4 regions of the Streptomyces sp. NPDC035033 genome follow, and region 3 is predicted to be linked to each of the others. Evidence: riboswitches for the same ligand, from Rfam matches in the RefSeq annotation. Region 3 holds a riboswitch; each other region holds the start of a gene.
The links. Region 3 has a riboswitch for cobalamin ahead of cobN (cobaltochelatase subunit CobN). Riboswitches for the same ligand answer to the same signal wherever they lie in the genome.
Positions count from the first base shown of each region.

Region 1: linked by a shared signal. The riboswitch ahead of AB0E83_RS07880 (ABC transporter substrate-binding protein) and the one ahead of cobN (cobaltochelatase subunit CobN) in region 3 are both predicted to bind cobalamin.
Region 2: linked by a shared signal. The riboswitch ahead of AB0E83_RS32740 (energy-coupling factor ABC transporter permease) and the one ahead of cobN (cobaltochelatase subunit CobN) in region 3 are both predicted to bind cobalamin.
Region 4: linked by a shared signal. The riboswitch ahead of AB0E83_RS25880 (ribonucleoside-diphosphate reductase subunit alpha) and the one ahead of cobN (cobaltochelatase subunit CobN) in region 3 are both predicted to bind cobalamin.

Region 1 covers NZ_JBEZUZ010000012.1:36,757-43,972, reverse strand. The annotation lists gene AB0E83_RS07890 (ABC transporter ATP-binding protein) at 1-217, opposite strand, end outside; gene AB0E83_RS07885 (iron chelate uptake ABC transporter family permease subunit) at 214-1,185, opposite strand; gene AB0E83_RS07880 (ABC transporter substrate-binding protein) at 1,299-2,342, opposite strand; cobalamin riboswitch at 2,410-2,615, opposite strand; gene AB0E83_RS07875 (DeoR/GlpR family DNA-binding transcription regulator) at 2,781-3,578, shown strand; gene AB0E83_RS07870 (NEW3 domain-containing protein) at 3,644-4,672, opposite strand; gene AB0E83_RS07865 (Gfo/Idh/MocA family oxidoreductase) at 4,707-6,137, opposite strand; gene AB0E83_RS07860 (class II glutamine amidotransferase) at 6,437-7,216, opposite strand, start outside.
Region 2 covers NZ_JBEZUZ010000131.1:4,675-11,890, forward strand. The annotation lists gene AB0E83_RS32715 (NADPH-dependent 2,4-dienoyl-CoA reductase) at 1-122, opposite strand, end outside; gene AB0E83_RS32720 (hypothetical protein) at 262-783, shown strand; gene AB0E83_RS32725 (ATP-binding cassette domain-containing protein) at 803-1,645, opposite strand; gene cbiQ (cobalt ECF transporter T component CbiQ) at 1,642-2,391, opposite strand; gene AB0E83_RS32735 (energy-coupling factor ABC transporter substrate-binding protein) at 2,398-2,754, opposite strand; gene AB0E83_RS32740 (energy-coupling factor ABC transporter permease) at 2,754-3,449, opposite strand; cobalamin riboswitch at 3,478-3,700, opposite strand; gene AB0E83_RS32745 (hypothetical protein) at 3,767-4,165, opposite strand; gene AB0E83_RS32750 (ALF repeat-containing protein) at 4,175-7,216, opposite strand, start outside.
Region 3 covers NZ_JBEZUZ010000001.1:268,052-275,267, reverse strand. The annotation lists gene AB0E83_RS01280 (ABC-F family ATP-binding cassette domain-containing protein) at 1-354, shown strand, start outside; gene cobN (cobaltochelatase subunit CobN) at 364-3,969, opposite strand; cobalamin riboswitch at 4,008-4,142, opposite strand; gene AB0E83_RS01270 (cobalamin biosynthesis protein CobG) at 4,234-5,460, shown strand; gene AB0E83_RS01265 (precorrin-8X methylmutase) at 5,463-6,098, shown strand; gene AB0E83_RS01260 (precorrin-2 C(20)-methyltransferase) at 6,095-7,216, shown strand, end outside.
Region 4 covers NZ_JBEZUZ010000074.1:15,091-22,306, forward strand. The annotation lists gene def (peptide deformylase) at 1-61, shown strand, start outside; gene AB0E83_RS25875 (ribonucleotide-diphosphate reductase subunit beta) at 123-1,139, opposite strand; gene AB0E83_RS25880 (ribonucleoside-diphosphate reductase subunit alpha) at 1,139-3,505, opposite strand; cobalamin riboswitch at 3,632-3,768, opposite strand; gene AB0E83_RS25885 (GNAT family N-acetyltransferase) at 3,818-4,318, opposite strand; gene mctP (monocarboxylate uptake permease MctP) at 4,396-6,000, opposite strand; gene AB0E83_RS25895 (DUF3311 domain-containing protein) at 5,997-6,260, opposite strand; gene AB0E83_RS25900 (GntR family transcriptional regulator) at 6,450-7,214, opposite strand.

The DNA of each region.
Region 1 (7,216 bases), on a different contig from region 3:
CCAGGGTGACGACGCCGGCGTCCGGCGCGAGGACGCCGGACAGGACGCGCAGGAGGGTGGACTTCCCCGAGCCGTTCGGGCCCAGCAGCCCGGTGAGCGTGCCGGGGCGCGGCGCGATGGTCACGCCGTCCAGGAGGAGCGCGCCGCCGGCGGTGCGGGAGACGCGATCGGCCCGCAGGCCCGTGCCGCCGCCGGCGCGCGTCGGGGGCCCGGTCACCGGGGGCTCCGGGTGCGGTACAGGACGAGGACGAAGGCGGGGACGCCGACGAGCGAGGTCACCACGCCGACCGGGACCTCCTGGGGAGCGAGGACGGTCCGGGCGAGGGTGTCGGCCCACACCAGGAAGACCGCCCCGGCCAGGGCGGCCGGCGGCAGCAGCCGGGCGTGGCCGGGGCCGGTGAGGGCGCGGACCGCGTGCGGCAGGACCAGGCCGACGAAGCCGATCGCGCCGGCGGACGAGACGAGGACGGCGGTGAGCAGGGCGGTGACCGAGAGGAGGACCAGGCGGGTCCGCGCCACGGAGACGCCGAGCGACGCCGCCGCGTCCTCGCCGAACGCGAAGGCGTCGAGGGTGCGGGCGTGTCCGCCGCAGACCAGCAGGGCCGCGGCGAGGACGGCGGCGCACACGCCGACGTCGGTCCAGCCGGCGCCGGTGAGCGAACCGAGCAGCCAGAAGAGGACCCCCCGGGTGGTCTCGGCGTCGGCGGCGGTCATCACCACGAAGGAGGTGAGCGCCGAGAAGAGCTGCATCGCGGCGACCCCCGCCAGGACGACGCGGTCCGTCGACCCGCCCAGGGTGTGGCTGAGGAGCAGGACCAGGGCGAAGGCGCAGAGGGCGCCGAGGAAGGCGCCGCCGGAGACGGAGACCAGGCCCCCGCCCACGCCGAGGACGACGACCGCGACGGCGCCGGTCGAGGCGCCGGAGGAGACGCCGAGGACGAACGGGTCGGCGAGCGGGTTGCGCAGCAGGGACTGCATCACCGCGCCGCAGACGGCGAGTCCCGCGCCGCACACGGCGGCGAGGAGCGTCCGGGGCAGCCGGAGGTTCCAGACGATGCCGTCCCGGACGGGGCTGAGGCCGGACGGGGCTCCGCCGAGGTGGGAGGCGATGACGGACCAGGTGTCGGCGACGCGGATGTCGGCCGGGCCGAGGGTGACGGCGAGGGCGACGGAGACGCACAGCAGGAGGAGCCCGGCGGCCCCGGCGAGCGGCGGGACCGCCCGCGAGGAGCGGGCGGGGCGGCGGACCCGGGGGGCCGTCTCCTCGGTGGCGGGCGGACCCGCGGGGCCGGGCCGGCTCACTTCGCGAACCCGTACGCCCGCAGCGCGGCCGCCGTCTTCTCGATGCCCTCCACGGTGCGGATCGTGGGGTTCATGGCCTGGCCGCTGAGGACCACGTACCGCTTCTTCCGCACCGCCGTCATGTTCCGGGTGACCGGGTGCGACTCCAGGAACGCGATCTTCTTCGCGGCGCTCTCGGCGGACTGGGCCCGGCGCGTCAGATCGGCGATCACCAGCACGTCGGGGTCCCGGTCGGCGACCGTCTCCCAGTTGATCTGCGGCCACTCCTCCTTGGTGTCGTCGAAGACGTTCCGGACCCCGAGCGCCCGGCTGACGATCCCCGGGGCGCCGCAGCACCCGGCCATGTACGGCCCCTGGGAGTCGGAGAACCAGTAGAGGACGGACGCGCCGCCGAAGTCGGAGCCCGCCGTGGCCCTCTCCACCCGGGCGCGGAGCTCTCCGACGAGCTTCTCGCCGCGCTCCGGCACGCCGAACACCCGGGCCAGGTCACGGATCTCGCCGTACACGGTGTCCATGGTCAGCGGTGCGGTCCGCACGCCGTCGCCGTCCCCGCCGTTGTCCTTGCCGACGCAGTCGGCGGGGGAGAGGTACGTGGGGACGCCGAGCTCGGCGAACCGCTCGCGGGGGGCGACACCGCCCTTGCCCAGCGTGTAGAGGAAGGAGGCGCTGACGAAGTCGGGTTCGGCGTCGAGCACCTTCTCGAACGACGGGTAGCGCTCGGCGAGCCGGGGGACCTTCGCGTTCGCCTTCTCCAGGCCCTTGAGGACGGGGTCCGTCCAGGTGGCGGTGCCCGCCATGCGGTCGGCCAGGCCGAGGGAGAGCAGGATCTCGGCCGATCCCTGGTCGAGGGCGACGGCACGGCGGGGCGGGCGGTCGACCTCGACCCGCTGCCCGCAGTTGCCGAGGCTGACCGGCCGGTGGCCGGCGTCCGCCCCCTTCGCCCCGGACGGGGCCTCCTGGCCGCCGGTTCCGCAGCCGGCCAGGAGGACGGCGCCGGCGAGGAGGAGCGCGGCGGGACGGGCGGGACGTGCGTGGGGCATGAGAGGGGTCCTCTGCGTCACGGCTCATGCGCGGAGCCTGTCGAACGGTGCTCCCCGGACGACGGCGCACGGCGCCGGGGCCGCCAGCAGGTCTTCGGACTCGGGGTCGTCCGGACGGGGCGCCTTCCCAGGCCCCCTCGGGGCCCAGTGGCCGATGCTCCGCCCGTCACCCTCACCGCTGCGCGTCAGCTCCGGATTCCCACCGGATTCCCTGACCCGCGCACAGATCGTGTCGATGTGTACACAGGTGCGACTGGCCCGGGCAAGCTACCACAGACGGGTCGCGGCCCAGGATTACCCACCCGCGACCGGACGCCCGGTCTCGCTGCGCGAAACAGCTCGAAGACGACGCGCTTCGCGCACTTTCGAGCACATCCGGTGCGGGGAGTATGGTGGACGGGCAGTTCGCGGGTCCAGACGTCGAAGGAGTTCCGAGGCATGTCCAAAGGTGAGCGGTGGCACGCTCTGCTGGATCTGCTGGCCGCCGAGGGCAGGCTGGACGTCGAGGAGACCGCCGCCGCCCTGGAGGTCTCGTCCGCGACGATCCGGCGGGACCTCGACGAACTGGCGGAGCAGCGGATGCTGATCCGGACCCGGGGCGGGGCCATCGCGCACGGCGTCTCGTACGAGCTGCCCCTGCGCTACAAGTCCTCCCGGCACGCCACGGAGAAGCAGCGCATCGCGGCCGCCGCCGTGGAACTCGTCGCCCCCGGGGACGTCGTGGGGTTCAACGGGGGGACGACCACCACCGAGGTGGCCCGCGCGCTGGCCCTGCGGGCCGGCGGGGAACGGCGGGACGCGGCGGACGGCGCGACGCCGGTCTTCACCGTGGTGACCAACGCCCTCAACATCGCCGGCGAACTCGCCGTGCGGCCCCAGGTGAAGCTCGTGGTCACCGGCGGCGTGGCCCGGCCGCAGACGTACGAGCTGGTCGGCCCCCTGACGGCGGGGGTGCTGAACGAGGTCGTCCTCGACGTCGCGGTCCTGGGCGTCGACGGGCTCGACCCCCGGCTCGGCGTGATGACCCGGCAGGAGGACGAGGCGAGCATCAGCCGGCTGTTCGCCGAACGCGCCCAGCGGGTCGTCGTGGTCACCGACTCGTCGAAGCTGGGGAGGCGGGCCTTCGCCCGGATCTGCGGCCTCGACGCCGTCGACGTGGTCGTCACCGACGCGGCGGCCCCCGCGGACGCCGTCGCCCGCCTCGACGACATGGGCATCAAGGTGATCACGGTCTGAGGCCCCCCCGGCGGCACGGCACCGCCCCGGACACCGGGAGGCGTCCGGGGCGGTGCCGCCGGCGGTCAGGGGGCGACGGCCATGTCGAACAGATGGATGTTGCCGTTGCTCGGCAGCACCACGAACTCCACCCGCTTGGCCGGGTCGAGCGGGATCGAGTGGGCGAAGACGCGGTACGCGATGCCGGCGTTGCCGTACCCGCCGGGCCGGTTGCGCCCGTCGCTCGACGCCACCAGGGTCGCCCCGTGGGCGTTCGCCGGGTCGAAGGACCAGTTCGGGAAGCCGAAGGAACCTGTGCCGCTCGTCCCGTCGGTGTAGTACACGGTCGCGGTGCCCGCCGCCCCGCTGGTGACGCCCGAGCCGAGGAGGACGAGCCGGCTGCCGCTGCCGTCGAGGGCGACGGCCTGGCCGGTGGTGGAGACGTTGTTCCTGGTGCCGGCGGGGACGTCCGGCCAGCGCAGCTCCGCGCCCAGGGCCTTCACCGTCGCGCCGGGCCGCAGCCCGACGGCGGCGAGCTTCTGCGCGGAGAAGCTGTTGCCCTCGCCGTCGTAGTCGCCGGGCCGGGTGTCGCTCTCGTCGGTCACGCCCACGTTGTTGTAGGCGGCGGCCAGGTTCGGCAGGGGAGTGCCGCTGCGCTGGGTCCGGGTGGCGGTGGCGGAGCCGGCCCCGTCGCCGCCGCGGTACGTCGCGGTCGCGGTGAACGTACGGACGGTGAATCCGGCGCGCCGCTCCGGCACCCGGATCCGGAAGGCGGCCTCGGCGGAGGCGCCCGCGGCCAGGGAGCCGTCCACCCGGACGGCGGAGGGCTGGACGGCCCATCCGGCGGGGCCGCCGAAGGTCACCTCCAGCGCACGCATCCGGTCCGGCCCGGGGTTGGTGACGGTCACCTTCACCGTGACGACGGCGGGGCCGTCCAGGTCGACGGGGGAGATCGCCACCGTCGTCCCGGCGGCGGCCGGCCGGGTCTCCGCCGCCGTGACGGCGGGGTTCCCGTCCGCGGTGGCGGTGGCGGTGGCGGTCGAGGCCGGGAGGACCATGAGCGCGCCCGCCACGGCCGCGGCTCCGAGCGATCCGATCAGTCGTGCTGGTCTCACGTACTGCTCCTTCGGGGGAGGGACGGAGGCCGCGTCAGGCGACGGGCGGCATCTCGGTGGTGCGCGAGTCGAGGCCCATGCGGAGGTTGACCCACGCGCCCCGGGTGAAGTCGGGGACCGGGACGGGACGCCCTCCGGCTGCCAGGGACATGACACTCAAGGGGACCGGGGCGCACCAGGCGGCCGAGTCGTACACGTCGATGTCGGGCACGAGGCCGGCCCGCATCAGCTGGACGGTCCGCCACTGGAGGACGTAGTCCATGCCCCCGTGGCCGCCGTTGTTCGCGGCGTCGTCGCCGATCTTCTTCCACAGCCAGTGGTCGAACTCCTTGCGGTAGGAGCCGAAGTCCCGCCACGCGTGGCCGCTGTGGTCCGGCTCCACGTAGATGCGCCCGCCGCCGGCCGACACCACGCCCGCGTAGTCCTCGAAGATGCCCCGGCTGCCGGCGAGGGAGTTGATCCGGCTGTACGGCCGGGGCGAGCTCACGTCGTGCTCGGCGCGGATGATCCGGCCCTTGGCCGTCTCGATGAGGCAGGTGACCAGATCGCCGTTGACGTACGTCTCCTTCCACGACGGGTGGTTCCTGGGGACGAACCGCGCCCGGTAGTCGGCCAGCCCCTTCGGCGCGGTCGCCGTGGCGGTCAGCGTGGTCATCCGGTCGCCCCGGTTGACGTCCATGGCCGCGGCGATCGGCGCCAGGCCGTGCATGGCGTAGAAGGAGGCGGTGCTGCGGGTGTGCCACAGCCGGCGCCACGCGTCGGTGTAGTACGTGTCGGAGAACAGCAGGGCGCGCAGGTCGTGCAGGTAGCCGCCGTGGCCGTTGGTGATGTCGCCGAACAGGCCCTCGTGCGCCATCTTCAGCATGGCCAGCTCGTTCCGCCCGTAGCTGCAGTTCTCCGCGAGCATGAGGTGCCTGCGGGTGCGCTCGGAGGTGTCGACGAGGTCCCACAGCTCGTCGAGCCCGGTCGCGATGGGCAGTTCGACGATGACGTGCTTGCCGGCCAGCAGCGCCGCCCGGCCCTGCTCGTAGTGGAACTCCCAGGGCGTGGCGATGTAGACGAGGTCGATGTCGTCGCGCTCCAGCATCCGGGCGTAGGAGTCGGCGGAGCCGCCGTACGTGGCGGGGCGGGGCCTGCCGGCGGCGGCCAGCCGGTCGGCGGTCCGCTCGGCGCGGTCGGCGCGGACGTCGCAGACGGCGGTGACCGCGCAGCCGGGGACGACGGACCAGCCCGTGGTCATGCCGGACCCGCGGTTGCCCAGTCCGATCACGCCGACGCGCACCGTCCGGTGGACGGGGTAGGGCACGTCGATCATGGACGTCTGGCCCGGTTCCCGCCGCGGCGCGGCCGCCGCCGGCGTCGCGGCCGCGACGGAGGAGGCCCCCGCGCCGGTCGCGAGGGCCCCGGTGGTCGCCAGAGCGCCCCCCAGGAGCAAACGGCGTGAGACTGCTCGGATTTCAGGCATGTTCGGCATCGCTCCTCGAGACGTACGGGCAGCGGGTACGGCACGACTCTGGCGGCGTGCTCACCGGCATGTCAAGAGTTGCTCATTCGATGGCCGTTTGATGCATTCTCGCGCAACGAAGGCTCGGATTCCCGCATGACCGGACCCCTTCGGAGACGCGGTGCGCGCGGCTGCCCCGGGGGCGCGCCTCTGCCCCGGAGCGCGCCTCCGCCCCGGGGCACCGGCTCCCGGGGGCACAGGCTCACCGGCTCACCGGCCTCCCGGGATCACCGGCTTACCGGCCTCCCGGGATCACCGGTTCACGGGTTCACGGGATCGCCGGTCCACCAGTCCGCGGGCTCCGGGGCGAAGGGGCGCAGCTCGGCGACGCCCGGCCCGACGATCTTGCAGCTGTCCTCCGGCACCTCGTTCCACACCCCGGGCAGGTCGTCGAGGGGTTCGGAGACGATGAGGCGCGTCTCCGGGGAGATGTCCCGCAGGAACGCGACGTCGGGGTGGAGCCGGCGCACGTCGTCCGCCCGGCTGCTGTAGAACAGCGAGCGCGACGCGCGCTCGCTGGAGTAGCGGAAGGCCCAGACGTGTTCGCCCTCGGTGATGGCGAGGGTCATCTGGAGCGGGAACTCCACCCCGTGCTTCCGGCCGACGCGCTCCACCACCCCCGCCATCCGGGCCACGGCGGCGGGCGGGTCCTGCTCCAGGCCGAAGGTGAGGGCCAGGTAGAACATCACCTCGGAGTCGGTCGTGCCCTCGATCCCGGCGAACAGCGCGGGGTCCACCAGCAGGAGCAGGTCGCGGCGCACGAGGTGGAACGCGGCGATGGCGCCGTTGTGCATGAACATCCAGCGGCCGTACCGGAACGGGTGGCAGTTGGACTGCTGGACCGCCGTCCCGGTCGACGCCCGGATGTGGGCGAAGAACAACGGGGAACGGACGTGGTTGGCCAGCTCCTGCAGGTTGCGGTTGTTCCAGGCGGGGCCGATGTCCCTCAGCAGCGCCGGGGTCTCGGCCTCCTTCGTGTACCACCCGATGCCGAAGCCGTCGCCGTTCGTCGTCTCGACGCCGAGCTTGGCGAACCGGCT
Region 2 (7,216 bases), on a different contig from region 3:
AAGCCGTGCTCGGTCTCCTCCAGGCCGACGTGCATCGACCCCATGATCACCCGGTTGGGCAGGGTGGTGAAGCCGAGGTCGAGCGGGCTGAGCAGATGCGGGTACGGGGTCGTCGCGGTCACGGGGCGCCTCCTCGCGCAGGGATCGTCGCACCCTGTTGTAGGTGACGCGCCCACCCTTCTGCAACTAGTTGCAGAAGAATCGGGGTGTGATGGTTACTACTCGGTAGAGGCGAGGCCGCGCGTGCTTAGGGTGGACCCCGTGACAGAGACGCTCACGCACGAGTCCAGCGCCTTCGTGAACTTCCGGCACTTCGCCTTCGCCGAGCGGTACGCGCACGCCTTCCGCTGGCTCGACGTGAGGCGCTTCCGCTTCTCCGACCCGTCCGCCCCCGACCGGGACCTCCTCGCCGGGCTCGTCGCCCACGAGCAGTTCCGCGACGACTATGCCGGCGGCGGAGTGGACCCCGGGGGCACCCGCCACGGCGAGTACTGGCTCCGCCTCCTCACCCCCGAGGCGTACGAGTCCATCGGCCGGGAGCGGGCCGCCCGGCTCCTGGCGACCTGGGCCGAGCAGTACGGCCCCCTCCCGGGCCCGCTCGCCGAGGCCCTGCGCCGCGAGGCACACGATCCCCTGGCGACGGCGGACTCCGTCCACCACCTGAACGGCCTCGGGGAGGACGAGTACTACGACTGGGCGAGCGTCCACGGCGAGTTCCACGAACTCGTCCTCGTCGACCGCGCGGCCCGCCGCCTCACCCTGCTCGTGGCCGCCGACGACTGAACGCCGCCGACGCCCCCGCTCAGCCCACCCCGTCCAGCAGCAGATCCAGCTCCTCCGCCGTCCGCGGCCCCGGCACGCCCTCCGGCAGCAGCCCCCGCGCCCGCAGGAGGCGGCCGACCGACACCGCCCACGGGCGCCGCAGCCGCGCGGCCTCCAGCAGCGCGTCGTCCGCCAGCAGCTCCGCCGCCGGGCCCGTGCGCAGCCCGGCGGGGGAGAGCACCGCGGCCTCGTCGGCCCACCGCAGCGCCAGGTCCACGTCATGGGTGGCCATGACCAGCGTCGTGCCCGCCGCCCGCAGCCGCTCCAGGGTCTCCAGGAGCCGCTCCTGGCCGTGCGGGTCCAGGCCCGCCGTCGGCTCGTCCATGATCAGGACCCGGGGGCGCATCGCCACCGCGCCCGCGATCGCCGCCCGCTTCCGCTGCCCGTAGGACAACAGGTGCGTCGGCCGGTCGGCGAGCGCCGTGATGTCCAGCGCCTCCAGCGCCTCCGCCACCCGGAGCCGCACCTCCTCCTCCGCCAGCCCCAGGTTCATCGGCCCGAACGACACGTCCTGCGCCACCGACGCGGCGAAGAGCTGGTCGTCCGGGTCCTGCGTCACCAGCTGCACCGAGGTCCGCAGCCGGGTCAGCCCCTTCCGGTCGTACGCCACCTCCGCGCCGTCCAGGAGCAGCGCCCCGCTGCCGACCCGCAGCCCGCCGCTCAGCAGCCGCAGCAGCGTCGTCTTCCCGCCGCCGTTGCGCCCGAGCAGCGCGACCGCCCGGCCCTCCGGCACCGCGAAGCCGACATCGGTGAGGACGGGCGGCCCGTCCTCGTACGCGAAACCCGCGCGGACCAGTTCCACGACCGGGGTGGGGGCCGTCATGGCAGGAGCCTTTCCAGGACGAGGGTGAGGGCGACGAGCCCCGCGAGGAGACCGCCCGTCGCCGCGAGGAACGGACGGGAGACCGCCGCCCCGGGCAGCAGGACCCGCAGCGTGCCGTCGTACCCCCGCCCGGCGAGACCGGTCTGGAGCCGCTGCGCCCGGTCGAAGGCCCGCACGAACGAGGTCGCGCCGAGCCCGGCCAGCGACCGCCACACGGCCGCCCGGGTGGTCGCCCCGAGCCGCGCCGCCTGCGCCTGGCGCACCTTGGCCTGCGCGTCGAGCAGCAGGAAGACGATCCGGTACATCACCAGGGCCACGTCCACCACCGGCGCCGGCACCCCGGCCCGCACCAGGCGCGGCAGCACGTCCGACACCGGCGTGGTGAAGGCGAACAGCAGCACCCCCAGCGAGGCCGACGCCGTCCGCAGCAGCAGCTCCCCGGCGTGCGCGGGACCGTCCGGGGCCCAGGCCACGGCGCCCCCGGGCCCGCCCACCGCGAACAGCAGCGGCACCGCGCCCGTGACGCAGAAACCGAGCGGGATCCGGAAGGCCCGCCACAGCTGCCGGCCCGGCACGCCGGCCGGACCGAGCAGCACCGCGAGGGTGGCCGCCGCGACCAGGACCGCCCCCGGCCACGGCGGCAGACACACCGCGCAGAGCGTCAGGCCGAAGCCGAGCACGGCCTTCTCCGCCGGATGGCGGCGGCGCCAGCGACTGCCGTGCGCCGCCGCGTCGATCGGCAGCATCGGCGGCTACGCGTCCTTGTCCGCGTCCGGGGCGGGCGCGCCGCCCTCCGCGCGGGCCGCGGCCCGCTCCTCGCCCTGCCGCCGGCCGCGCCGCAGCCCGAAGTAGTACGCGAGGACACCGGCGCCCAGCGCCGCCTGGAGGGCGAACAGCGCCGACTCGATCTCGCCGGACGGCGGCTCGTACAGCGGGGAGAACCACGGCTCGTAGTCCGGCTCGATCTCGGTGATCGCCGTCTCCGCCTCCGCGTCGGCGCCGGTGAACGGCTCCTCCTTGTGGTCGCCGAGGCCGAGCGCCAGCGGCAGCACCGCCAGCGCCGCCACGAGCGCCAGCAGCAGCGTGTTGATCCTCGCGTTCCGGCTCATCACGCCGCAGCCTCCTCGCGCCGCTTCGCCTCCGGCCGGGCGAGCACGCCCAGCCGCAGCAGGTCGCCCCTGCTGGACTGCGTGAGCAGCCGCATCACCAGGACGGTCAGCAGCCCCTCGCTCACGGCGAGCGGGATCTGCGTCACCGCGAAGATCCCGCCGAACTTGGCGAGCGACCCCGCCACCCCGCTGCCCGGGTCGGGGAAGGCGAGGGCCAGCTGGACGCTGGTCACGCAGTAGGTGGAGAGGTCGGCGACGAACGCGCCGGAGAACACGCCCACCATCAGCGGCGCCCCGGACCGCTTCAGCAGCAGGTACGTCCCGTACCCCGCCCAGGGCCCGACGACCGCCATCGAGAAGACGTTCGCCCCCAGCGTCGTCAGCCCGCCGTGGGCGAGCAGCAGCGCCTGGAACAGCAGCGTGATCGTGCCGAGCACCGCCATGACCGGCGGCCGGAACAGGATGGCACCCAGCCCCGTGCCCGTCGGATGGGAACAACTCCCCGTCACCGAGGGCAGTTTGAGCGCGGACAGGACGAAGGTGAAGGCGCCGGAGGCGCCGAGCAGCAGGGTGGACTCGGGGTGGGCGCGCACCTCGCGGGTGAGCGCGCGGACGCCGTGGACGACGAACGGGGCCGACGCGACGCCCCAGGCGGCCGCGTGGACGGGGGGCAGATACCCCTCGGCGATATGCATGATCGGGAGACCCTCTCCAGCACCTCGTGGATGGACAACGCGCCCTGGCCGGTCTCCTGGCTGACGGTAGTGCCGCCCGACTCCGCCTTCCCACCCCACGACGGTCTCCCGCGGCGGAGCAGTGGCTTCCCCTGGGGGATGGAGCCGGACCTCCCGATCACAGTGGCGAGGGCCGCACCGGTACTGCACCGGTTTCCCGAACACCAAGGCCCTGTGACAGTAGTGGGTTGACCTGCTTCATCACAATGCGGGGTCGGTCACTCGCGCTCCGGAGCGCGAGCGGCCGGGGCGCCGCCGGACGGCGCCCCGGCCCTCTCCTACGCCGGGCCGTCCGCCTCGCCGTACACCGAGTCCAGCAAGGAGTCGTACGCGGCGTACATCTTCGGCAGCGCCCTCCGATCGTCACGCACGGCGAGGAAGCCGAGGACGGACGAGAGGAGGTGCTCGACGGACCGGCGGTCCTGCTCCGCGGTGAACCGTTCGAACCCCTGGAAGCGGAGGTCCGGGACCGCCTCGGACGGGATCCTCCTGATCCAGTGCTGAGCGGACAGCTCGCCGCCACGGACGCAGAGCCATTCGTGGAAGCCTCTCAGCATCCCGCCCGAGCGCGCGAGGTCGTACCCCGCGAGGAACATCGCCACGGGGTGGTACGCGGAACCGAGTCCGTATCCGCCCGGATTCTCGCGGACGCGGAGAATGAGTTCCCTGTCCTCCATCGTTCCTCCTCAGAACCCGAAGTCGATGTTCCCGTGCCTCGACCACCTGGACTTGTACTCGGCGATCGATTCCCCTCCCCGTGGCGTCCACGCGTCGTAGACCCGCCCCTCGTACACCACGACGACGTGGAAGTACCAGCCGGAGTCCACCCCCCGATACGTGGGGAGCAGGAGCTGGTCGACCGGGTTGATGGTGACGATCTGGCCGCCCCCCAGGCTGTCACGGATGCGACGGGCGCACACGTCACAGCCGCCGGAGTCCCTGATCTCGTCCACGGCCCGCGGGATGCCGGGCACGTCGTGCTCGAAGCACGAGCTTCCGGTCGCCGCCAGGGCCAGCGGCATCGCGTTCGCGGCCGTGTCGAGCAGTCTGCAGCCGGTCTTCGCCTGACCGAGGCCGTCGAGCGCCTTCTCCAGCGCCTTGAACTTCGAGCCGACGACCACGTCCGTCGCGAGGCTCCAGCAGTTCTCCAGGTCCTTGCCGTCGAGGCACGCCTCCAGGTCGGACAGGCCGGTGAGCTCGGCGGTCACGTCCGCCAGCCCCTTCATCGCGTCGCCGAACTCGTCGCCCATCGACAGGATGTCGCAGCCGATTTCGTGGTGCTGGCACCAGCGGACGAATTCCCGCGGGTCGCACGGGATGTACCCGTTCTGGCAGCGGTACTGCTCGGCCGGGGTCATCCCGCCCTCGACCGCCTTCCGCTTCGCCTCGACGGCCGCCTTCCGCCGGGCTTCCTCCTCCTGCCGGTACTTCTCGACGGCGACCTGGAAGGTCTCGGTCGCGGCCTTGAGCGCGGCCTCGCTGTCCTGTCCCGCGTCGAGGTGGGACTGCCACGCCTGCCCGGCGTACGCCCAGGCGGTCGACGACGACGCCTGCGCCATCTCGGAGGAGAGCGTGGCGTCCGCGGCGGACCTGGCGGCGTTGCGGGAGTCGGCGTCGGCGGCGTCGGCGGCCCTGCGGGCCGTCACGGCGTCCTCGGCCGCGCGGGCCGCCGAGGCCTCGGCGGCCCGCGCGTGCTGGTCGGCCTGCTCCGCGTACTCCCCCGCCTTCACCGCCCAGTCGTCGGCCTTCTGGGCCCAGGTGACGGCCTCGTCGGCGGCCTTGCGGGCCTGGGCGGCGACCTTCTGCGCCGTCGCGGCGTTCTGCTGGGCCCGGGCCGCGACCTTGGAGGCGTCCGCGATCAGCTTCTGGACCCGGGCCACGTGGGTCGCGGCCAGCTGGTCCTTGCGCACCGCCATGTACTGGCCGGAGACGATGAAGGCGTGCAGCGTACGGGGCGAGCCCTCCAGGGCGATGCGCGCCGCGGCCTTGACCTCGGGGCCGCCGGCCGAGACCAGCTGGGCCGCGCGGACCCGCTCGTCGTCGTTCCGCGCCGTGAACTGCCCCCGGACGAGGAAGTCGCTGTACTTCTTCGGGTCGCCGCTCTCCAGGGCCGCACGGCCCGCGTCGGTGACCACGGGGCCCGCTTCGGAGATCACGCGCGCGATGGCCACGCGCATGAGCTCCGAGGACACCCGGTACTGGCCGTCGTCGACGAAGGCGGAGACCGCGGCGGCGTCGCCGTCGAGCGCGGTCTCCGCGGCGGCACGGACCTCCGCGGACTCGCTCTCCTCGGCGAGGCGCGCCACGTACGAGCGGTCGTCCTGCTCCTGGGCGCTCGCCCAGCCGTTGCGCAGGTAGTCGAGGACGACCTCGTCGGGTCCGGCCAGCGCGGCCTCGGCCGCTCCCCGGCCCCACGCGGTTCCCTCCTTCATGACCCGCACGGCCAGCGCGCGGCCCTGGGCGGCGACGGCGTGGAGGTCCGCCCCGGGCGCCTGCGCGCTCGCCAGCAGCCGGTCGCGTTCGGCCTCCCGCTCCCCGGCCGACCGTTCCAGCGCCGCGGTCCGGGCGACGCGGGCCTCCTCGGCGGCCTTCTGGTCCCGGGCGCGTTCGATGCCGGCGTTGGTCCGGCCGAGGAGCTCCTCGGCCTCGACCTTGCGGGCGATGGTGTACACCTTCTGCGCCCGCAGGACGGCGTTCGTCGCCACCGTCGCCGCCTGGGTGGCGGCGTCGGCGTGCGCGGTGGACCTGACGGCCGCCTGGGTGGCGTCACCCGCGTGTTCCGCCGCGTCCTCCGCGGCGTCCGCCGCGCTGCGGGCGTGCGCCGCCGCCGAGGTCGCCGCGTCCCGGGCTTCGCCCGCCGCGGTGGCCGCCTCCCGGGCCAGCGACTCGGCCGCCGCTGCGGCGCGGTTGGCCTCCTCCGCGTGTCGCTTGGCGGCCGCCGCCGCGGCGCGCGCCGCGGCGGCGGCCGCGCTGGAGGCCCCGGCGTAGCCGCTGGCCTCTGTCGCGGCATCGGCCGCGAGGCCGGCGTTGGCGCCGGCGCTGATCGCGGCGGCCGCGGCGTCGCCCGCGGCGGTGGCGGCCTTGGCCGCCTGGTCCGCGGCGTCGGCGGCGAGGTCCGCGTCCTTGGCGATGGCGCGGGCCTCCTCGGCGGCCTTGCGGGAGGCCTCCGCCTTGCTCGCGTCCACGGCGGCGTCCGCCGCCGCGGTGCGCGCACGGGCGGCCGCCTGGGCGGCGCCCGCCGCGGCCGCGGCCGCCTGCGAGGCCGCGTTGGCGGCGATGCGCGCCGCGTTGTTCGCCGCGTTGGCGGCGCTGATGGCCTTCTGCGCCGACGCCGCGGCCTGCTCCGCCGCCTTGGCGGCACGCCCCGCGGCCTGTGCGGCCTTCTCGACGTCGTCCTTGGCGGCCGCCGCCTCCGCCGCGGCCTTCAGGGCCGCCTCCTTGGCCAGCTTGGACGCCTCGGTGGCCTTCGCCGACTCGGCCTTCGCCGCCTCGGTCTGCGCGGCCGCCTGCCGACCCGCCTCCTTGGCCTGCCGGGCGAGTTCGGCGACGGTCGCGTGCTCGGCGTCCCGGTCGCGGGCGACGAACTGGCCGACGTCCAGGAACTCCCGGCGGTCGTCGGGGGTGCCGTACAGCGCGAGCCGGCCGGCGGCCCGCACGTTGGGGCCGCCCACACTGATGATCTGGACGACCTGGACGCGTTCGTCCTGCTCGCGCGCGGTGTACTGCCC
Region 3 (7,216 bases):
GCCTCACCCCACGACCCCCGTACGGTGGGCGAGGCCTTCGGAGAGGGCCGCGAGGACGAACTGCTCGCCCTCGGGCTCTTCGCGGCCCGGGATCTGACGACCCCGGTCCGCCTGCTGTCGACGGGCCAGCGCCGCAAGCTGGAGCTGGCCCGGCTGGTGACCGCCCCGGCCGATCTGCTCCTCCTCGACGAACCGACCAACCACCTGGCGCCGGCCCTCGTGGAGGAGGTCGAGGCCGCGCTCGCGGCCTACCGGGGCACGCTGGTGATCGTCAGCCACGACCGCCGGCTGCGGCAGGGCTTCCGGGGCCGGCGCCTCGAACTGGCCCCGGCCCACGCCCTCGTCACGAGCTAGGCGCGCGGCCTACTCGTCCGCGGAACCCTCCAGGTCGCCCTCCGTCTCCAGGAACACCTGGCGCAGGGCGGCCAGGGTCTCCGGGTCCGGCTTCTCCCACATGCCGCGCGACTCGGCCTCCAGGAGGCGCTCCGCGATGCCGTGCAAGGCCCAGGGGTTGGCCTCCTGGAGGAAGGCCCGGTTCGTCTCGTCGAGGACGTACTCCTGGGTGAGCTTGTCGTACATCCAGTCGGCGACAACCCCGGTCGTGGCGTCGTAGCCGAAGAGGTAGTCGACGGTCGCCGCCAGCTCGAAGGCGCCCTTGTAGCCGTGGCGGCGCATCGCCTCGATCCAGCGCGGGTTCACCACCCGGGCCCGGAAGACCCGGGAGGTCTCCTCCACCAGGGTGCGGGTGCGGACGGTCTCCGGGCGGGTGGAGTCGCCGATGTACGCCTCGGGGGCGGTGCCCCGCAGCGCGCGGACGGTCGCCACCATGCCGCCGTGGTACTGGAAGTAGTCGTCCGAGTCGGCGATGTCGTGCTCGCGGGTGTCGGTGTTCTTCGCCGCGACCGCGATCCGCTTGTACGCGGTCTCCATCTCGGCGCGCGCCGGGCGCCCTTCGAGCCCGCGCCCGTACGCGTACCCGCCCCACACCGTGTACACCTCGGCGAGGTCGGCGTCGGTGCGCCAGTCCCGCGAGTCGATCAGCTGGAGGATGCCCGCGCCGTAGGTGCCGGGCCGGGAGCCGAAGATGCGGGTGGTGGCGCGCCGCTCGTCGCCGTGCTCGGCCAGGTCGGCCTGGGCGTGGGCGCGGACGTGGTTCTGCTCGGCGGGCTCGTCGAGCCCCGCGACCAGCCGGACGGCGTCGTCGAGGAGCGCGATGACGTGCGGGAACGCGTCCCGGAAGAAGCCGGAGATGCGCAGCGTCACGTCGACGCGCGGGCGGCCGAGCTCCTCCAGGGGGATCGGCTCCAGGCCGTTGACGCGGCGGGACGCCTCGTCCCAGCGCGGCCGGACGCCGAGCAGGGCCAGCGCCTCGGCGACGTCGTCGCCGGCGGTCCGCATCGCGCTCGTCCCCCACAGCGAGAGGCCGACGGAGGTGGGCCACTCGCCGTTGTCCTCGCGGTAGCGCGTGAGGAGGGAGTCGGCGAGCGCCTGCCCGGTCTCCCAGGCGAGCCGGGACGGCACGGCCTTCGGGTCGACGGAGTAGAAGTTCCGTCCGGTCGGCAGCACGTTGACCAGGCCGCGCAGCGGGGAGCCGGACGGGCCCGCCGGGACGAAGCCGCCGTTCAGCGCGTGCACGGCGTGGGTCAGCTCGTCCGTCGTGGCGGCGAGCCGGGGCACGACCTGCTCGCAGGCGAAGCGGAGCACGTCGTGGACCTCGGCGCCGTACCCGTCGGCGACCGACGCGACCGCGTCCGCCGCCCAGTCCGCCGCCTCCATCGCCTCGACCAGCGCGCGGGCCTTCGCCTCCGCCTCGTCGGCGGTGGTCCGCGTCGCGGCCGACTCGTCCAGGCCGAGCGCCTCGCGCAGGCCCGGCAGCGCCTGCGTGCCGCCCCAGATCTGGCGGGCGCGCAGGATGGAGAGGACCAGGTTGACCCGCTCGGGGCCGGTGGGGGCGGTGCCGAGGACGTGCAGGCCGTCCCGGATCTGGGCGTCCTTGACCTCGCACAGCCAGCCGTCGACGTGCAGCAGGAAGTCGTCGAAGCCGTCGTCCTCCGGGCGCTCCTCCAGACCGAGGTCATGGTCGAGCTTCGCGGCCTGGATCAGCGTCCAGATCTGGGCGCGGATCGCGGGCAGCTTCGCCGGGTCCATGGAGGAGATCTGCGCGTACTCGTCGAGGAGCTGCTCCAGGCGCGCGATGTCGCCGTAGGAGTCGGCGCGGGCCATCGGCGGCACGAGGTGGTCGACGAGGGTGGCGTGGACGCGGCGCTTGGCCTGGGTGCCCTCGCCCGGGTCGTTGACGAGGAACGGGTAGACCAGCGGCAGGTCGCCGAGGGCCGCGTCGGGGCCGCAGGCGGCGGAGAGTCCCGCGTTCTTGCCGGGCAGCCACTCCAGGTTGCCGTGCTTGCCGAGGTGGACCATCGCGTCGGCGCCGAAGCCGCCGTCCTCCGCGCGGGCCGCGATCCAGCGGTAGGCGGCCAGGTAGTGGTGCGACGGCGGCAGGTCCGGGTCGTGGTAGATCGCGATCGGGTTCTCGCCGAAGCCGCGCGGCGGCTGGATGAGGATCAGCAGGTTCCCGCGCCGCAGGGCGGCGAGGACGATGTCGCCCTCCGGGTTCCGGGACCGGTCGAGGAACATCTCGCCGGGGGCCGGCCCCCAGTGCTCCTCGACCCGCTCGCGCAGCTCGGCCGGCAGCTCGGCGTACCAGCGCTTGTAGTCGGCGGCCGGGATGCGGACCGGGTTCTTCGCCAGCTGCTCCTCGGTGAGCCAGTCCTGGTCGTGGCCGCCGGCCTCGATGAGGGCGTGGATCAGCTCGTCGCCGTCGCCGGAGACCAGGCCGGGCAGCTCCTCGGCGGGCCCGAAGTCGTACCCCTCCTCGATCAGCCGGCGCAGCAGCGCGACGGCGGAGGCGGGGGTGGCGAGGCCGACGGCGTTGCCGATGCGGGAGTGCTTGGTCGGGTAGGCGGAGAGGACCAGCGCCAGCTTCTTCCCGGCGTTCGGGATGTGCCGCAGGCGGGCGTGGCGGACGGCGATGCCGGCGACGCGGGCGGCGCGCTCGGCGTCGGCGACGTAGGCGGGCAGGCCGTCGGCGTCGATCTCCTTGAAGGAGAACGGGACGGTGATGAGCCGGCCGTCGAACTCGGGGACGGCGACCTGGCTGGCCGCGTCCAGCGGCGACAGGCCCTCGTCGTTCTCCTCCCAGGCCGACCGGGAACCGGTCAGGCACAGCGCCTGGAGGATCGGCACGTCGAGCGCGGCGAGCGCGCCCGCGTCCCACGCCTCCTCGTCGCCGCCGGCCTGCGCCTCGGCCGGCCTGGTGCCGCCGGCGGCGAGGACGGTGGTGACGATCGCGTCGGCGCCGCGCAGGACGGCGAGCAGCTCCTCCTCGGGGGCCCGCAGGGAGGCCACGTACAGCGGCAGCGCGCGGGCCCCGGCGTCCTCGACGGCGTCGCAGAGGGCGCTGACGAAGGCGGTGTTCCCGCTCATGTGGTGGGCGCGGTAGTAGAGCACGGCGACCGTCGGGCCCTCGGTGACGCGGGCGGTGCGCTCCAGCGGGCCCCAGGTCGGGGCGGGCGCCGGGGCCTCGAAGCCGTGGCCGGTGAGCAGGACGGTGTCGGAGAGGAAGCGGGCGAGCTGCTCCAGGTTGGCGGGGCCGCCGTGGGCGAGGTAGGCGTGCGCCTCGGTGGCGACGCCGACCGGGACGGTGGAGGCGGCCATCAGCTGGGCGTCGGGGGCCTGTTCGCCGCTGAGGACGACGACCGGCTTCCCGGTGGCGAGGACCGCGTCCAGGCCGTCCTGCCAGGAGCGGACGCCGCCGAGGAGGCGGACCAGGACCAGCTCGGCCCCGTCGAGGAGGGCGGGGAGGTCGGCGAGCGGGAGCCGGGCGGGGTTGGCGAAGCGGTACTCCACCGGTCCGCCGGCCGCACGGGCGCTGAGCAGGTCGGTGTCGGAGTGCGACAGCAGCAGGAGCATGGCGAGGCTCAGGCCCTTCCTCGGGGTTTCCGCGCCCCGGGTGGTCGTGGTCGGCGGGGAGTTCCTGACTCACCCGTGCCGTCGCCGGCTCGGGCTCACAGTGGCGGGACCGCGCCGGATTCTCACCGGGCTTCCTCCCCGGGGTCCTGGGACCCCATGCCGATCTGCATAGTAGATCCTGGCGCCCGCGGGCCGGAGGGGGCCGGGGAGTCGGCCGGATCACACTCGGTGGCCGCCCGGTTCCCCGTGGGTATGCTCGCCGCCATGCCGCCCACCCCACCCCCGCCGCCCGAACCGGGCGAACCTCGCATACGGGACCGTGGCGACGCCTGCCCCGGGGCGCTGCGCCTGCACCCCGCCGACGACGGCCGCCTGGCCCGACTCCGCCTGCCCGCAGGCAGATTGACTCCCCGTCAGGCCGAGGTCCTGGCCGGCGCGGCGGAGTCCCTGGGCGACGGGCGGATCAGCGTCACCTCGCGCGGCAACGCGGAGCTGCGCGGCCTCGGCGAGGGCTGCGGGGCGGAGCTCGCCGCCCTCCTCGGCGCGGCCGGCCTGCTGCCCTCCCCCACCCACGAACGGGTCCGCAACATCGTGGCCTCGCCCGCCGCCGGACTCGACGGACTCGGCCACGGGGACGCGCAGTTGTGGGCCCGCGCCCTGGACGCGGCGCTGTGCGCGGAGCCCCGCGCCGCGGCCCTCTCCGGCCGCTTCCTCTTCGTCCTCGACGACGGCCGCGGCGACGTCGCCGGACTCGGCGGCGATGTGACCTTGGTCGCAGCGCCGGACGGAGCCGTCCTCCTGGAGACCGGCTCCGGCACCTTCCGCCTGCCCGCCGCCGACGCCGCCGGCGCCGCCCTCGCCTGCGCCCTCGCCTTCCTCGACGCCGCCGAGGCCACCGGGACCGGCGCGTGGCGCCCGCGCGAGCTGCCCGCCGGGCACGTCCCGGAGTGGGCCGGCGCCCTGGCCCGCGCGGGGATCGCCGCGGAGCCCGTACCCCCGCTCTCCCTCCCGCCGGCGCCGCCGCCCGCGCCCGGCCCCCTCGGCGACCGCGCCCTGCACGTCCTCGCCCCCCTCGGCCGGCTCACCGCCGACGGCCTGCGGGCCCTCGCCGACGGCGCCGACGAGCTCCGGCTCACCCCGTGGCGCGGAGCGGTCGCCGTCGGGGCGGCCCCCGCCCGGCTCCCCGTCCTCGCCGCGCACGGCCTGATCACCGACCCGGCCGCCCCCGGCACCGGCGTCACCGCCTGCACCGGCCTGCCCGGCTGCGCCAAGTCCCTCGCCGACGTCCGGGCGGACGCCCGCACGGCGCCCCCCGGGCCGCTGCCCGTGCACTTCTCCGGCTGCGCGCGCCGCTGCGGGCACCCGCACGGCACCTGGGTCGAGGTCACCGCCCGGGACTCCGCCACGTATCTGCTGGACGGCGTCCCCGTCCCCCGTACCGCCCTGGCCGAAGCCGTGGCGGCGGCCCGTACGACACCGATGGAGAGCTGAGGATGTACGAGTACGAGAAGGACGGCGTCGAGATCTACCGCCGTTCCTTCGCCACGATCCGCGCCGAGGCGGACCTCGGGGGGATGCCCGACGACGTCGCCACGGTCGCCGTGCGCATGATCCACGCCTGCGGCATGACCGACCTCGTCCGGGACATCGCCTACTCGCCGGGCGTCGTCGCGAGCGCCCGCGCCGCCCTCCGGGCCGGCGCCCCCATCCTCTGCGACGCGCAGATGGTCGCCTCCGGCGTCACCCGCAAGCGGCTGCCCGCCGACAACGAGGTGCTGTGCGCGCTCTCCGACCCGGCCGTGCCCGCCCTCGCCGCCGAGCTCGGCACCACCCGCTCCGCCGCCGCCCTCGAACTGTGGCGGGACCGCCTCGAAGGCTCCGTCGTCGCCATCGGCAACGCCCCCACCGCCCTCTTCCACCTCCTGGAGATGATCGGGAAGGGCGCGCCGAAGCCGGCCGCCGTCCTCGGCATCCCCGTCGGCTTCATCGGCGCCGCCGAGTCCAAGGACGCCCTCGCCGCCAACGACCTCGGCCTCGACTACCTGGTGGTCCGCGGCCGCCGCGGCGGCAGCGCGATGACCGCCGCCGCCCTCAACGCCCTCGCGCACGAACCGGAGATCCAGGCATGACCGCTGTGAAGGGCAAGCTGTACGGGGTCGGCCTCGGCCCCGGCGACCCGGACCTGCTCACCCTCGCCGCCGTCAAGGCCATCGCCGAGGCCGACGTCGTCGCCTACCACTCGGCCCGCCACGGCCGCTCGATAGCGCGCTCCATCGCCGCCCCGCACCTGCGCGAGGACCACGTCGAGGAGCGGCTGATGTACCCGCTCACCGTGGAGACCACCGACCACCCCGGCGGCTACCGGGGCGCGCTCGACGACTTCTACGAGGAGGCCGCGGCCCGGCTCGCCGCCCACCTCGACGCGGGCCGCACGGTCGCCGTCCTCGCCGAGGGCGACCCGCTCTTCTACGGCTCCTACCAGCACATGCACAAGCGGCTCGCGGACCGCTACGACACCACCGTCATCCCCGGCGTCACCTCCGTCAGCGCCGCCGCCGCCCGGCTCGGCGAGCCGCTGTGCGAGGCCGAGGAGGTCCTCACGATCGTCCCCGGCACCCTGCCGGAGGACGAGCTGACGGCCCGCCTCGCGGCCGCCGACTCGGCGGTCGTGATGAAGCTCGGCCGCACCTTCCCCGCCGTCCGGCGCGCCCTGGAGCGGGCCGGCCGGCTGGAGGACGCCCGGTACGTGGAGCGGGCGTTCATGGCGGGCGAGCGGACCGAGCGCCTCGCCGACGTGGACCCGGAGACCGTCCCGTACTTCTCCGTCGCCGTCCTCCCCTCCCGCATCGACCGGGCCAACCCCGTGCGCGAGCGCGGCGAGGTCACCGTCGTCGGCACCGGCCCCGCCGGCGCGCCCTGGCTGACGCCCGAGTCGCGCGGCGCGCTGGTCAACGCCGACGTCCTCGTCGGCTACACCACCTACCTCGACCGGGTCCCGGTCCTGCGCCCCGGGCAGGTCCGGCACGGCTCCGACAACAAGGTCGAGTCGGAGCGCGCCGAGTTCGCCCTCGACCTGGCCCGGCGCGGCCACAAGGTGGCGGTCGTCTCCGGCGGCGACCCCGGCGTCTTCGCCATGGCGACGGCCGTCCTGGAGGTCGCCTGCGAACCGGCCTACGCCGGCGTCCCCGTACGGGTCCTGCCCGGCGTGACCGCCGCCAACGCGGCCGCCGCGGCGGCCGGCGCCCCC
Region 4 (7,216 bases), on a different contig from region 3:
GGACGCCCTCCGCCAGATGGAGGAGGGCACCCCCCGCTACCCGGTCGTCCCCAACGCCTGACCGGCCCCGGAGACACGGAAGGGCCCCGCACTCCACGAGTGCGGGGCCCTTCGCGTACGGATCAGAAGTCCTCGTCCAGGTCGACCGTGCCCTCGACGGCCACCTGGTAGGCGGAGGGGCGGCGCTCGAAGAAGTTGGTGAGTTCCTGGACGCCCTGGAGCTCCATGAAGGCGAAGGGGTTCTCGGAGCCGTAGACCGGGGGGAAGCCGAGCCGCTGGAGGCGCTGGTCGGCGACGCACTGGAGGTACGCGCGCATGGACTCGGTGTTCATGCCGGGCAGGCCGTCGCCGCACAGGTCGCGGCCGAACTGGAGCTCCGCCTCGACGGCCTCCTTCAGCATCTCCGTGACCTGCTGCCGGAGGGCGTCGTCGAAGAGCTCCGGCTCCTCCTTGCGGACCGTGTCCACGACCTCGAAGGCGAAGTTCATGTGCATGGTCTCGTCGCGGAAGACCCAGTTGGTGCCGGTCGCCAGGCCGTGCAGCAGGCCGCGGGAGCGGAACCAGTACACGTAGGCGAAGGCCCCGTAGAAGAACAGGCCCTCGATGCAGGCGGCGAAGCAGATCAGGTTGAGGAGGAAGCGGCGGCGGTCGGCGGCCGTCTCCAGCCTCTCGATCTTCTCGACCGAGTCCATCCAGCGGAAGCAGAACTGCGCCTTCTCGCGGATGGAGGGGATGTTCTCGACCGCCGCGAAGGCCGCCGCGCGGTCGTCCGGCTCGGGCAGGTAGGTGTCCAGGAGGGTCAGGTAGAACTGGACGTGCACCGCCTCCTCGAAGAGCTGACGGCTCAGGTACAGCCGCGCCTCGGGGGAGTTGATGTGCTTGTACAGCGTCAGGACCAGGTTGTTGGCCACGATCGAGTCGCCCGTCGCGAAGAACGCGACGAGGCGGCCGATCATGTGCTGCTCGCCGGGGGTGAGCTTGGCGAGGTCGGCGACGTCCGAGTGGAGGTCCACCTCCTCGACCGTCCACGTGTTCTTGATCGCGTCCCGGTAGCGCTCGTAGAAGTCCGGGTAGCGCATCGGACGCAGGGTCAGCTCGAACCCGGGGTCCAGGAGGTTCTTCTCCGCGGAAGTGGTCATTACTGGCAGGCCTCGCAGGACTCGGGGTTTTCCAGGGAGCAGGCGACGGCCTCTTCGGGGGTCACCTGGACGGGGACGGGGGCGGCGGCCCGCGCCGCGCGGGCGATCCGGGTCGCCGGGCGGGAGCGCAGGTAGTACGTGGTCTTCAGGCCCTGCTTCCAGGCGTACGCGTACATCGACGACAGCTTGCCGATGGTCGGCGTCTCCATGAACAGGTTCAGGGACTGCGACTGGTCCAGGAACGGGGTGCGGGCGGCGGCCATGTCGATCAGGCCGCGCTGCGGGATCTCCCACGCCGTCCGGTACAGCTCGCGGACCTCGGCCGGCACCCAGGTGAAGCCCTGCACCGAGCCGTTGGCGTCGCGCAGCGCCTCGCGGGTCTGCGCGTCCCACACGCCGAGCTCCTTCAACTCGTCCACCAGGTACGAGTTGACCTGGAGGAACTCGCCGGAGAGCGTCTCGCGCTTGAAGAGGTTGGAGACCTGCGGCTCGATGCACTCGTACACGCCCGCGATCGACGCGATCGTCGCGGTCGGGGCGATGGCGAGGAGCAGGGAGTTGCGCATGCCGACGGCGGCGATCCGCTCGCGCAGCGCGGCCCACCGCTCGGGCCAGGCGAGCTCGACGCCGTAGTGGTCGGGGTGGAGCACGCCCCGGGCGGTACGGGTCTTCTCCCAGGCCGGCAGCGGGCCGTTGCGCTCGGCGAGGTCGGCGGACGCCTCGTACGCGGCGAGCATGATCCGCTCGGCGATCCGGGTGGACAGCGCGCGGGCCCCGGCCGAGTCGAAGGGGAGGCGCAGCTTGAAGAAGACGTCCTGGAGGCCCATCGCGCCCAGGCCCACCGGGCGCCACTTCGCGTTGGACCGGCCGGCCTGCTCGGTCGGGTAGAAGTTGATGTCCACGACCCGGTCGAGGAAGGTCACGGCGGTGCGGACGGTGGCGTCCAGCCGCTCCCAGTCGATGTCGCCGGTGGCGGTGTCGACGAACGCGCCGAGGTTGACCGAGCCGAGGTTGCAGACGGCCGTCTCGCCGTCGTTCGTGACCTCGATGATCTCGGTGCACAGGTTGGAGGAGTGGACGACCGTGCCGGGCTCGGCGGTCTGGTTGGCCGTGCGGTTCGAGGCGTCCTTGAAGGTCATCCAGCCGTTGCCGGTCTGCGCCAGGGTCCGCATCATCCGGCCGTACAGGTCGCGGGCCGGGATCGTGCGACGGGCCAGGCCCTTGGCCTCGGCGGCGCGGTAGGCGGCGTCGAACTCCTCGCCCCACAGGTCGACGAGCTCGGGCACGTCGGCGGGGGAGAAGAGCGACCACTCGGCGTCGGCGTCGACCCGGCGCATGAACTCGTCCGGGATCCAGTGGGCGAGGTTCAGGTTGTGGGTGCGGCGGGCGTCCTCGCCGGTGTTGTCGCGGAGCTCCAGGAACTCCTCGATGTCCGCGTGCCAGGTCTCCAGGTAGACGGCGGCGGCGCCCTTGCGGCGGCCGCCCTGGTTCACGGCGGCGACCGAGGCGTCCAGCGTCTTCAGGAACGGCACGATGCCGTTGGAGTGGCCGTTGGTGCCGCGGATCAGGGAGCCGCGCGAGCGGATCCGGGAGTACGACAGGCCGATGCCGCCCGCGTGCTTCGACAGGCGCGCGACCTGGTGGTAGCGGTCGTAGATCGAGTCCAGCTCGTCCAGCGGGGAGTCCAGCAGGTAGCAGGAGGACATCTGCGGGTGGCGGGTGCCGGAGTTGAAGAGCGTGGGCGAGGAGGGCAGGTAGTCGAGCCGGCTCATCAGCCCGTACAGCGCCGCCACCTCGTCCAGGGCGCGGACCGAGTCGTCCTCGGCGAGGCCGGCGGCCACCCGGAGCATGAAGTGCTGCGGGGTCTCGACGACCTTGCGGGTGATCGGGTGGCGCAGCAGGTAGCGCGAGTACAGGGTCCGCAGGCCGAAGTAGCCGAAGCGGTCGTCGGCGGCCGGGTCGATCAGCGCGTCCATCCGGTCCGCGTGCAGCGCCACGAAGGCGGCGGTGCGGTCGGCGATCAGGCCCTCGCGGTGGCCGGTGGCGACCGAGGCGGAGAAGGAGACCGCGCCCTGCGAGGCCGCCTCCTCGGCGATCGTGAGGGTCAGCAGCCGGGCGGCGAGCCGGGAGTAGGCGGGGTCCTCGGAGATGAGGCCCGCGGCGGCCTCGGTGGCCAGTTCGCGCAGCTCCGCCTCGTCCGAACCGGCGTGCCGGCCGCGCAGCGCGGCGGCGGCGACCCGGCCGGGGTCGGTGTCGGTGAGGTCGGCGGTGAGGTCGGTCAGGGTCCGCAGCAGTACGGTCCCGGGGCCGTCGCCGTCGGTCGCGGCGGTCTCGGCAGCTGACGGACCCGCAGGCGCGATGGTCACGTGGGGGCTCTCCCTCGCTCGGCCCGGGGCCGCGGCGGGGGAGGGGCGGGCGTCCGTACGCGCGGATGCGCCCGCGTCCACCGGCCCATTCCGCGAGGCCCGGACGTCGTCGGCACCCGGAACGGTCGGACCGGGCGCACTGCCGGCAGGTGCTCGGACTCACTCCGTGGATAAGCGCACGAAGCACACCGTTGCGGGACAGTTCCGGATTCGCACCGGATTCCCCTGCGGCGACAGCGAGGACGAGCATACATGTGGGGGGCGCCCCTCTCGGCACCCCCCACATGTTGTGTCCCCGCGGGTCGCGGTGGTTCAGAGTTCCAGGGAGAAGGCCATCAGCGGCGGCAGGCCGGGCACCGGGCTCCAGTCCCGCTCGGGCACCCGGACGAAGCCCAGCCGCCGGTAGAGCCGGTGGGCGGTGGTCATCCGGGTCTGGGTGGAGAGCACGAGCCGCGCGCTGCCCCGTTCGCGGGCGCGCTCGACGCAGGCCCGTACCAGCGCCTCGCCGACGCCCCGGCCGCGCGCCGCGCGGGCGACCGCCAGCATCCGGAACTCGGCCTCGCCGTCGACGGCCATGTCGGCGTACTCCTTCCCGCCGGCCGTGAAGGCGACGCCGCCGAGGACCGCCCCGTCCCCGTCCACCGCCACGAGCACCTCCGCCAGGCCGGCCCTGCGGGTCACGTCCCGCAGGACGGGCAGGTACCCGTCGGCCTCGCCGAAGGAGAGGTGGCCGTCGTCGAGGTACGCCCGTGCGGTGATCTCGCCGAGTTCCTTGTGCTCCTCGGGCCGCACGGCCCTGATCGTGAAGTCCATGCCCGGCAGTCTGCCCGGCGGGCACGGCGAGGGCCCGGGGTTTTCCGCCCCGGGCCCTCGCCCCGTACCGCGTGCCGTCAGTGGCTTCCGGCACCGACCTTCGGCAGCTCGGTGCGGACCCCGGCGTCGCCGGCGTCGGCCGTGTAGTCCGCGGGGGAGGTCTCGTCGACGCCCTCGGGGGCCTTCGCGGCCCTGAGGACGAAGGTGAGGACCACCGTCACCAGGACGTTGAGGACGAAGGCGGTGAGGCCGATGTAGCCGATCTCGCCGATGCCGGGGATCTCGGCCGAGGAGCCGCCGAAGTGCTTCTGCTTCGGCGTCGACACGTTGTACGCGGCGATCGTGCCGTACACCATGCCGACGGCCCAGCCGGCGAGCAGCGCCCAGCGGTGGAACCAGCGGGTGAACAGGCCGCCGACCAGGGCCGGGAAGGTCTGGAGGATCCAGATGCCGCCCAGGAGCTGGAAGTTGATGGCGACCGTCTTGTCCATGGTGAGGACGAAGACGAGGGCGCCGACCTTCACCAGGAGGGAGACCAGCTTGGAGACCTTGGTCTCCTGCTCGGGGGTGGCCCCGGGCTTGAGGAAGTCCTTGTAGATGTTCCGGGTGAAGAGGTTGGCCGCGGCGATCGACATGATCGCGGCCGGCACGAGCGCGCCGATGCCGATGGCGGCGAAGGCCACGCCCGCGAACCAGGCGGGGAACATGGACTCGAAGAGCTGCGGGATGGCGAGCTGGCCGTTCTCGACCTTGATCCCGGCGGCGATCGCCATGAAGCCGAGCAGCGCGAGCAGGCCCAGCATCAGCGAGTAGAGCGGCAGGATCGTGGTGTTGCGGCGGATGACCTCGCGGCTCTTCGACGACAGGGTCGCCGTGATGGAGTGCGGGTACATGAAGAGCGCGAGCGCCGAACCGAGCGCGAGCGTCGCGTAGGTCCACTGCCCGGCCTCGGTCGGCACGAGCCCGCCCGCCTTGTTGGTGGTGAACTTCTCGTTCGCCGCGTCGAAGATCGCGTCGAAACCGCCCAGCTTGATCGGGATGTAGATGATCGCCACCGCGATCACCAGGTAGATCAGGGTGTCCTTGACGAAGGCGATGAGCGCGGGCGCGCGCAGACCCGAGGAGTAGGTGTACGCGGCGAGCACGCCGAAGGCGATCAGCAGCGGCAGGTCCTTGATGAACCAGTGGGTGTCCTCGCCGCCGCCGACGCCCATCACGTCCAGGACGGCCTGGATGCCGACGAGCTGGAGCGCGATGTACGGCATCGTGGCGAGGATGCCGGTGACCGCGACCGCGAGGGAGAGGCCCTTGGAGCCGAAGCGGCCGCGGACGAAGTCGGAGGTGGTGACGTACCCGTGCTTGTGCGAGACCGACCACAGGCGCGGCAGGAAGGTGAAGATCAGCGGGTAGACCAGGATCGTGTACGGCACGGCGAAGAATCCGGCCGCGCCCGCCGCGTAGATGGCCGCCGGGACGGCGACGAAGGTGTACGCGGTGTAGAGGTCGCCGCCGAGCAGGAACCAGGTGACCCAGGTGCCGAACGAACGGCCGCCCAGGCCCCATTCGTCGAGACTGTTCTCGTTCTCCGCCTTCCGCCATTTCGCGGCGAGGAAGCCCATGACCGTGACGGCCAGGAAGAAGAAGACGAAGACGGCGAGCGCGACGACGTTGACGTCCTTCATCGGTCCGCACCCCCCTCACGGACGCGACGGGCGCGCTGGTCGCGCTGCCAGAGCTTGTAGGCGACGGCGGTGAGCGCGGTGGCGATCAGCACCCACAGCATCTGGTACCAGTAGAAGAAAGGTATTCCGGCGAGAAGGGGTTCGGCCTTCGCGTACGAACTCACCCACAGCATCGCCACGAACGGGGCGATCAGACAGAGCGCGATGACGACTCTGATCGGTGTGATGACCGGTTGTTTCCCGGTTGCGGCTTCTGACATGGTGGAAAAGTCCCCTCGCTGATCACCGGTTAATGCCGACGAAATGTAGGGGACCGCCCCGTCCGTGGGAAGCCCGGTCCGAATAACGGACGTGTATCGGGCGGGTCTCGGCGCAGGTGTCTCGTTCCGGAGAACGGCGTACCCCGACCTCTCACACGGAGGGGCCGGGGTACGGGTTCAGATCGGTTTTCAGCCGTTGGGGCGCTGGAGGCGGGCGACGAACTTGTACCGGTCGCCGCGGTAGACCGAGCGCACCCATTCGACCGGTTCGCCCTGGGCGTCCAGGGAGTGGCGGGAGAGCATCAGCATCGGCAGGCCGACGTCGGTGCCGAGCAGGCCGGCCTCGCGCGGGGTCGCGAGCGAGGTCTCGATGGTCTCCTCGGCCTCGGCGAGGTGCACGTCGTAGACCTCGGCCAGGGCGGTGTAGAGCGAGGTGTACTTGACCAGCGAACGGCGCAGCGCGGGGAAGCGCTTGGCCGAGAGGTGGGTGGTCTCGATCGCCATCGGCTCGCCGTTCGCCAGCCGGAGGCGCTCGATGCGCAGCACCCGGCCGCCGGCGGAGATGTCGAGCAGGCCGGCGAGGGTGTCGTCGGCGGTCACGTACCCGATGTCGAGGAGCTGCGAGGTGGGTTCGAGGCCCTGGGCGCGCATGTCCTCGGTGTACGAGGTGAGCTGGAGGGACTGGGAGACCTTGGGCTTCGCCACGAAGGTGCCCTTGCCCTGGATCCGCTCCAGCCGGCCCTCGACGACCAGCTCCTGGAGCGCCTGGCGCACGGTCGTGCGCGAGGTGTCGAACTCGGCCGCGAGCGTCCGCTCCGGCGGCACCGGCGTACCGGGCGGAAGGGTCTCCGTCATGTCGAGGAGGTGCCTTTTCAGCCGGTAGTACTTGGGCACGCGCGCGGTGCGGGTCGCCGCCCCGCCCTCTGACTCCGTGCTGCCCGCCTCCGTGGCCATGG